2 regions of the Pseudomonas sp. MAG733B genome follow, and region 1 is predicted to be linked to the other one. Evidence: riboswitches for the same ligand, from Rfam matches in the RefSeq annotation. Region 1 holds a riboswitch; the other holds the start of a gene.
What was found. A riboswitch is a leader RNA that binds a small molecule or an ion and turns the genes downstream of it on or off. The one in region 1 is predicted to bind cobalamin.
Positions count from the first base shown of each region.

Region 1 (4,388 bases):
TTGCCCAACCGGTTTGCCGGCGCTGAAGGGTACGAAAATCACTTTGTAGCCACTGTGCGGCTTGCGGTTCCAGGAGCCGTGCTGGCCGATGAATGCGCCTTCCTTAAACTGAGCGGGTAACGTGTTGCCTTCGGCAAACGTCAGGCCCAGTGATGCGGTATGTGGCCCGACTGCGTAGTCCGGCGCAATCGCCTTGGCCACCAGGTCCAGGTTTTGCGGTTCGACGCGCACGTCGACATGCTGGCCGTAGTAGCTGAACGGCCAGCCATAGAACCCGCCGTCCTTGACTGAGGTGATGTAGTCCGGCACCAGGTCGCTGCCGATCTCATCGCGCTCGTTTACCGCTGTCCACAACGCGCCGCTTTGCGGTTCCCAGGCCATGCCGTTGGGGTTGCGCAAGCCTGAGGCGAAGATCCGGTGGTTGCCGGTGGCGCGATCCACTTCCCAGATCGCCGCGCGTCCTTCTTCCTGATCCATGCCGTTCTCGCCGACGTTGCTGTTCGAGCCAACCGTGACGTACAGCTTGCTGCCGTCCTGGCTGGCGATGACGTTTTTGGTCCAGTGGTGATTCAGCGTTCCGCCCGGCAGGTCGACGACTTTGATCGGCTGCGACTTGATGGCCGTGTCGCCGGTTTCATAGTGGAAACGCAGCAGTCGATCGGTATCGGCAACGTACAGGTCATTGCCGACCAGGGTCATGCCGAAGGGTGAATTGAGGTTTTCCAGGAACACCGTGCGCGTTTCGGCGATGCCGTCGTGGTTGGTGTCGCGCAGCAGCGTGATGCGGTTCGGGCTCGGTACGTCCGCGCCGGCGCGGCCCATGACTTTCTTGGTGATCCAGCCCTTGATGCCTTTGTTGTCATCGGGTTTGGGCGGCGCGTTGGTTTCGGCGACCAGTACGTCGCCATTGGGCAACACGTATAACCAGCGCGGATGATCGAGGTCCTCGGCAAACGCGGCGACTTGCGTGCCGCTGGCGGCCACAGGTTTTGCGCCGTCCGGCCAGCCTATCGCCGGGGCGATGTTCATCGTCGGGAACAGGGTTTTATTGGGTTCGGGCAACTTGGGCGACGGGCCGGTGCCGTCGGAGACTTGCAGGCTGGAGGTTTCACCGCAAGCGGCGAGCCCTCCGGCGAGAGCGACAACGAATACGAGCTGAGACGTGCGCATTGCTGATCTTCCCTATGAGTGCCTTGATTTAATCATAGAGAAGCATGGACGCAGGATGGTTCAACCTTCAGCTGCGCGCTTCCTTGAACAGAACGGCGATACCAGGGTGATAGTGACCCGCTTCGTTGCGCAATTTGCGATAGGCGTAGGGGAAATACCAGGCCACGGCGCAGGTGTGCTCTTTTTGCAGGTCATCGACCATGTCCTGGAGTTCTTCCGGGGTAGCGCCATGCTGGAGTTTTTGCGGTGCGACGAACAGGCAGCCGAGTTTCAGGTCGCTGGCGTAGCTGATGCGCTTGGCATCGCTGGTGATGTCATGCAGCGCCTGGGTCAGGTTCAGGCTGTTGACCCGTGGCCAGCGTTGCGTGGCCTGCAGCCAGGCGCGTGTTTCGGGGGTGGCGATGAACAGGTCGGCGCGAGCATTGCGCTCGCCTTCTTCGAGCTGTTTGCGGGTGGGCGATTGCTGCAGGGTGATCATCTCGGCCATCCACGCGGCGGAGGAAAGCAGGCCGAGGTTGGCCTTTTCGTCGAGCCAGTAGGGCGTTTCGTTATCGCCGCGCACGGCGTTGTAGCGGTCGATACAGTCAAACCAGCGCTCCAGCACCGGGCGCAGGAATTCGAGCTTCGGATTGCTGATGATCATGCCTTGCATGGGGCTCACCCTTGTTATTGTGTTGTGAGGTTGTGGCTCTTTGATATCACTGCTCGGAGTGTGGCACAAGATTGACGTCAAATTGCTGATCGGCGGCAGTTATTCGCTTTCGCGCCCCGTCTTCAATTGACGCTCCACCCCCAACCCTCTAACCTTCGCGGCTTGTTTCAGGTGCTCTGTGGCTTGGGTCGACAGAGTGAAACAGGGAAGTCGGTGAGTGGTCGCTTCGATATATGAAGCCTCGCGATCCCGGCGCTGCCCCCGCAACGGTAAATGAGTGAAAACTGCGTTTTGCGCCACTGTGTCGACTGTCGACATGGGAAGGCACGCAGTCCGGCCAACGCCGCTCATGAGCCCGGAGACCGGCCTGATCCATCCAAGCGGCATCACGGTGGGCGATGCCAGGCTTCTTGCCATCTATTCTTGTGCCTGCCCGCCGTTATTCCTGCCTCAACGGAGAGCTCCCCCATGACTGATACCCCTGATCGTGACGAACGTCATCTGGCGCGCATGCTGCGCAAAAAAGCCGTGATCGACGAACGCATCGCCAATTCCCCGAACGAATGCGGCCTGCTGCTGGTGCTGACCGGCAACGGCAAAGGCAAGAGCAGCTCGGCGTTCGGCATGCTCGCTCGCGCCATGGGCCACGGCATGCAGTGCGGCGTGGTGCAGTTCATCAAGGGCCGCAACAGCACGGGCGAAGAACTGTTCTTCCGACGCTTCCCGGAGCAGGTGCGTTTTCATGTGATGGGCGAGGGCTTTACCTGGGAAACTCAGGATCGCCAACGCGACATCGCTGCCGCTCAAGCCGCCTGGGCCGTGTCGCAGGAACTGCTGCGCGATCCGTCCATCGGCCTGGTGGTGCTGGATGAGTTGAACATCGCCCTGAAGCACGGCTACCTCGATCTCGATCAAGTACTCAGCGATTTGCAGGCGCGCCCGCCGATGCAGCACGTGGTGGTCACCGGTCGCGGCGCCAAGCCGGAGATGATGGAACTGGCTGACACCGTCACCGAGATGGGCATGATCAAGCACGCCTTCCAGGCCGGTATCAAAGCGCAAAAAGGCGTCGAGCTGTGAATACTATTTTATGAAAAACAGTCGACACTGCCCGGCAGTACTGATTGCCGCGCCGGCCTCCGGTCAGGGCAAGACCACCGTCACCGCCGCGCTCGCCCGTTTGCATCGTAATCAGGGGCGCAAGGTGCGCGTGTTCAAATGCGGCCCGGACTTTCTCGACCCGATGATCCTCGAGCGCGCCAGCGGTGCGCCGGTCTATCAACTGGACATGTGGATGGTCGGCGAGCAGGAAAGTCGTCGCCTGTTGTGGGAAGCGGCGGGCGAAGCCGATCTGATTCTGATCGAAGGCGTGATGGGGCTGTTCGACGGCACGCCGTCCAGCGCTGATCTGGCGCGACACTTCGGTGTGCCGGTGCTCGGCGTGATCGACGGCACGGCCATGGCCCAGACCTTTGGCGCATTGGCCTTGGGGCTGGCGCGTTATCAGCCGGACTTGCCGTTTGCCGGTGTCCTGGCCAACCGCGTCGGCACCCTGCGTCATGCACAGTTGCTCGAAGGCAGCCTGACTGAAGGTCTGCGTTGGTACGGCGCATTGTCTCGGGAGACCGGGATCGAATTGCCGAGTCGCCACCTCGGACTGGTGCAGGCCAGCGAGTTGAATGATCTCGATGTACGTCTCGACGCGGCGGCCGATGCCTTGGCCAGCAGTTGCGAGGTAGCGCTGCCGCCAGCAGTTGAGTTCGCCGCGCCGGACGTGATGACGGCCGAGCCGCTGCTAGCCGGCGTGCGCATTGCCGTCGCCCGGGACGAAGCGTTTGCCTTCACCTATGGCGCCAGTCTGGATTTGCTGCGGGCGATGGGCGCCGAGCTGCTGTTTTTCTCGCCGATCCGTGACGCGCAATTGCCGGAAGCAGACAGCCTGTATCTGCCGGGCGGTTATCCGGAATTGCACCATGTGGCCCTCTCGCAAAACACTTCGATGCTGAACGCAATTCGCGCGCACCACGCAGCGGGCAAACCGTTGCTGGCCGAATGTGGCGGCATGCTTTATCTGCTCGATTCGTTGACCGATGTCGAAGGCACTCGCGCCGAATTGGTGGGTTTGTTGAGCGGTGACGCAGTGATGCAAAAACGCCTCGCCGCCCTGGCCTTGCAAGCGGTTGAACTGCCGGAAGGTTCGCTGCGCGGGCACACCTATCACCACTCGCTGACCACCACCGAACTGACGCCGATTGCCCGAGGCTTGAGCCCGAATGGCGGGCGCGGGGCGGAGGCGGTTTATCGTGAGGGGCGGATGACGGCCTCTTATGTGCATTTTTATTTTCAGTCGAATCCAGCGGCGATTGCTGCGCTTTTCGCACCTGTCCTTGAGACCGCTTTCGCGAGCAAGCCCGCTCCCACAGGGGAACACATTTCAAATGTGGGAGCGAGCTTGCTCGCGAAGAGGCCATGACAGACAACGCCTTCTCCGAAGCCGAACGCGCAGCCGTCTACCGCGCCATCGCCGAACGCCGCGACATGCGTCACTTCAGCGGCGGCACGGTCG
Region 1 is NZ_CP145732.1:5,449,295-5,453,682, reverse strand. Features, by position in the region: gene V6Z53_RS24840 (sorbosone dehydrogenase family protein) at 1-1,170, opposite strand, end outside; gene V6Z53_RS24835 (hypothetical protein) at 1,238-1,822, opposite strand; cobalamin riboswitch at 1,975-2,208, shown strand; gene cobO (cob(I)yrinic acid a,c-diamide adenosyltransferase) at 2,291-2,902, shown strand; gene V6Z53_RS24825 (cobyrinate a,c-diamide synthase) at 2,913-4,295, shown strand; gene bluB (5,6-dimethylbenzimidazole synthase) at 4,292-4,388, shown strand, end outside.

Region 2 (4,388 bases), 1.4 Mb from region 1:
GGACCTGCGCCAATGAAGTAGACGGTCATCGTCGGTTCCTGTGGGAAAAAGGGGCTGCGCAAGGCTTCAGATGAAGATTGCTCATGATCGAATGCGTGGATTATCGGGGATTTTATGCAGCGCTGGCCAATGCCAGGGTGGCCTGGGCGTATTTTTGTCGCGGGATCAAAAGCTTGGCCGGTGCGTTGGCCAGTTGTTCGGCCAAGGCCAGGGCGGCGCTTTCCGCCACGCCATAGCAGCCGGTGCGCTCGAATGCGATCTCGGAATGGTGACTCAGTTGAGGCTGATAACCGGCCAGTTGTTCGCTGCTGAAATACATCAGCGGCAGCGCCAGTTGTTCAGCCAACTCGATCAGCGCCGGTTCATCACGCTTCAAGTCGATACTGGCCAGGGCCTTGATTTGATGCAGCCCGATTTGATGCGCTTGTAACGCCTGATCCAGCAGCGCCCGCAACGTATTGAGGGGGCAGCCGCGCTGGCAGCCCAGGCCGACCACCAAGGTCGGCGCTGCGCTGACATCAGTCATGCGTGGTATTGACCATCGCTTTTGCGGCGGAACAACCAGGCGCTGATCAGGCCCAGGGCCAGCCAGAACGCCACGTTGGTCAGCTGCGAAGCGATTTTGAATTGGGCTTCCAGTGCTTCCGGCGCGAGCATCGAATGCACTTCCGGTTGCGGTGCGCCAATCACATGAGGAACGGCGATGATTGCTGCGCCAAGGATTTTCATCAGCCAGTGGCGGCTGAACACGATCAGGGCGATGCCGACAGCGGTGGACGCGGCAGTGCCGATCCACCAGATCTGTCGTTGTGCCAGATCGGCGGCAGCGGTGCCTGGCAGTTCAGGCGGCAGGCCGAGGGTTGGCGCCAGTACGAAGGTCGCGTAACCGGCCAGGCCCCAGAGCAGGCCCTGAGAAGTTTTGGTCGGTGCGCGCAGGGTGTAGAGGCCAGCGAGCATCAGGGCGAAACCGACAGCCACCACCAGATTGCCGCCAGTGGTCGACAGCACGCGCTGCCAGCCGTCTTCCGGCTCCCAGGCTTCGGCATCGTGGGTGTGAGCGGCGACAGCGCCCTCGGCGTGGGTATGTTCGTGGACTTCAAGAGCGGCCGGTTCGGATTTCTCGTAGGTTTCGGCCTGCAAAATCAGCGGGGAGACCCAGAAGCTTTGCAGCAGGGTGAGCAGCAGGGCGGCGAGCAGCCCGGTGAAACCTGCGGTTTGCGCAATACGCTTGATCATGTCGGCAGGTCTCAATGGCACGGGAATGCAGAGCTGTGGCGGGTATCGTGCGCGGCGTTGTGCACCGCTTCGATGTGCGAGAAACCGGCGAAATACACCAGGCACGCGCCAAGGATCGACGCACAAACGGCGGCGGTCAGGCGTTGAGTCAAGGTTGTGGTGGCGCTGGAAGAGCTGCTGTGGCCGGTGCTGCTGATGATCGACATGGCGTTTCCCTCTGGTCTGTCAGCGGGGAATCAAAAGCGCATGCAGAGCCTCCGCACGACCGGGCGCGCAGAGATTCGAACAGCGCCCGCCCACCGCGGGTTTGTCATTCAGTGATTGTGTTTTCACTTTGTGTTGCGGGCCGGTCTCCGGGCTCACGAGGGGCGCAGGCGTCTGCCTGATCCTGCAAGCATCACCTTCCCATGCCTGATCGGCACAGTGGATTCGACGCTTCGCTCGCTTACCGTTGCGGGGGCAGCACCGGACTGACATGGCTTTGAGTAAAGCACATGATTCACCGGTTTCCCGTTTCACCCTGTGAAGGGCACCCGTAACAAGGCGTGTAGGAGAGCATGGGCGAGGGTTGGACGTCAATTGGCAAGGGTTCTCGTTTGAGCTTCTGTGGCGAGGGAGCTTGCTCCCGCTCGAGCGCGAAGCGGTCGCAATCGGATTCATGTGTTCTTCCTGTAGAAACGCGGCGCTCGGTTTCACGACGGCTTCGCCGCCGAGCGGGAGCAAGCTCCCTCGCCACAGATGATCGCATTCTCCGCTTGAACATTGACCCGCCCCAATACCATGCGTAGCCTTGCGCTTTCGAGGTTCTTCGGCGTTTGTCGAAGCTAAGAAGGGAACGCGGTCAATGCCGCGGCTGCCCCCGCAACTGTGAACGGTGATGTTCGCTGCCACGCCACTGCACGCTCAACCCTTGAGCCCGCGGGAAGGCGCAGCAAACGCCAGTCAAGCGACTGGCACACCGTCAGCCAGGAGACCTGCCTCGATACAGATTCTCACTACAACCGGGCGGGGTGATCCGGTGGCGAACGCTTCCGGCGCGCATGTGCGTTGCCGGTACTCGTCCCGTATGCCCGCCACCTTGCCAAAGGGCATCCGATGAAAACACTGGCCAAACTCCCCGTCACCATCGTTACCGGCTTCCTCGGCTCGGGCAAAACCACCTTGCTGCGGCACATGCTCGACAACGCTCAGGGCCGCCGCATCGCGGTGATCGTCAACGAGTTCGGCGAGCTGGGCATCGACGGTGAAATCCTCAAGCAGTGCTCCATCGGTTGCACCGAAGAAGAGGCCAATGGCCGCGTCTATGAACTGGCCAACGGCTGCCTGTGCTGCACCGTCCAGGAAGAATTCTTCCCGGTAATGCGCGAACTGGTCGCCCGTCGTGGCGATCTCGACCACATCTTGATCGAAACATCCGGTTTGGCTCTGCCGAAACCGCTGGTGCAAGCCTTCCAGTGGCCGGAAATCCGCAGTGCCTGCACCGTCGACGCAGTCATCACCGTGGTCGACAGCCCGGCCGTGGCCGCCGGCACTTTCGCCGCGTTCCCGGATCAGGTCGATGCCCAGCGCAAACTTGATCCGAACCTGGACCACGAATCGCCGCTGCACGAATTGTTCGCCGACCAACTGTCCAGCGCCGACCTGGTGATCCTCAACAAGGCCGACCTGATCAGCCCGGAAGACCTGGCCCGCGTGCGCCTGGAAGTGGCTGAAGAATTGCCGCCAGCGGTGAAAGTCATCGAAGCCAGCAGCGGTCGCCTGCCACTGGACGTGCTGATCGGCCTTGGCGCCGGTTCCGAAGAGCACATCGACAGCCGTCACAGTCACCACGATCACCACCACGACGGTGATGACGATCACGATGACCACGACCACGATGCTTTCGATTCGATCTCCATCGAACTGCCGCAAGCCGACGAAAGCCTGCTGATGGACGCGTTGACCCAACTGGTGGTGCAGCACGGCATCCTGCGCGTGAAAGGTTTCGCCGCCATCCCGAACAAGCCGATGCGTCTGCTGATCCAGGGCGTGGGTACGCGTTTCGACAAACACTTCGACCGTCAGTGGGGCGCCGAAGAGTCGCGCGTCACCCGTCTGGTGTTGATCGGCCAGGCACTGGACGCGGCACTGCTCGAAGCGCAATTGCGCGCTGCGCTCAGCGTGTAAACCATGCACCTGCTCAGGACCCAGCCCGGCGGTTTCGTGTCGGATGACAACATCGCCGACCTTGGCCAAACCCCTGCCGAGCTGGTGATCCTGTGCAGCGGCGATTCCAGCCTGGCGCTGCTCGCCGAAGCGGCACAGCAGTTGCCCGACGATTACCCGAGCGTGCGTCTGGCCAATCCGATGCAGGTGCAGAACCATGCCTCGGTCGATCTCTATGTCGATGAGGTCTTGCGTCACGCCAAGGTCATTCTGATTTCGCTGCACGGCGGCATTGCCTATTGGCGCTATGGCGTCGAGCGGTTGGTGGAGTTGTCGCAACGGGGCGTGCAACTGATTCTGGTGCCGGGCGATGACCGTCCCGACCCGGAACTCAGTGACTTGAGCACCGTCGGCGTCGATGATCGCGACCGGCTCTGGCAGTATCTGCGTCAAGGCGGCATGGGCAACGCTCTGGATTTCTTCCGCTGTCTGGCCAACCGTTGCCTGGCGCGGGATTACGCTTGGACCGAGCCGCAAACCCTGCCACGCACGGCGATTTACCATCCCCATAAAAGCCCCGCAACACTGCAGGATTGGCAAGCCGACTGGCAGGCCGGTCAGCCGGTGGCGGCGGTATTGTTTTACCGCTCGCACTTGCAGGCGGCGAATACCGGATTCATCGATGTTTTCTGCCAGCGCTTGCAAGCGGCGGGGTTGAACCCGTTGCCGATCGCGCTGGCCAGTTTGAAAGAGCCCGGCTGCCTGTCGGTGGTCGAGGATTGGCTGGATGAAGTCGAGGCCGGGGTGATTCTGAATACCACCGGTTTTGCCCAATCCAGTCCCGAAGCGCCGCATTTGCGACCGTTTCGCCGCAATATTCCGGTGATCCAGGCGATTTGCGCCCAGGATAACGAACCGGGTTGGCGCGCCAGCGAACAAGGCCTCGGCCCGCGTGATCTGGCGATGCACATTGCGCTGCCGGAACTGGACGGGCGGATCATCAGCCG
Region 2 is NZ_CP145732.1:4,061,870-4,066,257, reverse strand. Features, by position in the region: gene cobM (precorrin-4 C(11)-methyltransferase) at 1-29, opposite strand, end outside; gene V6Z53_RS18585 (cobalamin biosynthesis protein) at 113-526, opposite strand; gene V6Z53_RS18580 (CbtA family protein) at 523-1,236, opposite strand; gene V6Z53_RS18575 (CbtB-domain containing protein) at 1,248-1,442, opposite strand; cobalamin riboswitch at 1,563-1,788, opposite strand; cobalamin riboswitch at 2,021-2,233, shown strand; gene cobW (cobalamin biosynthesis protein CobW) at 2,332-3,402, shown strand; gene cobN (cobaltochelatase subunit CobN) at 3,406-4,388, shown strand, end outside.
Region 2: it holds a riboswitch for cobalamin, as region 1 does, so the genes downstream of both, cobW (cobalamin biosynthesis protein CobW) here and cobO (cob(I)yrinic acid a,c-diamide adenosyltransferase) in region 1, are expected to answer to the same signal.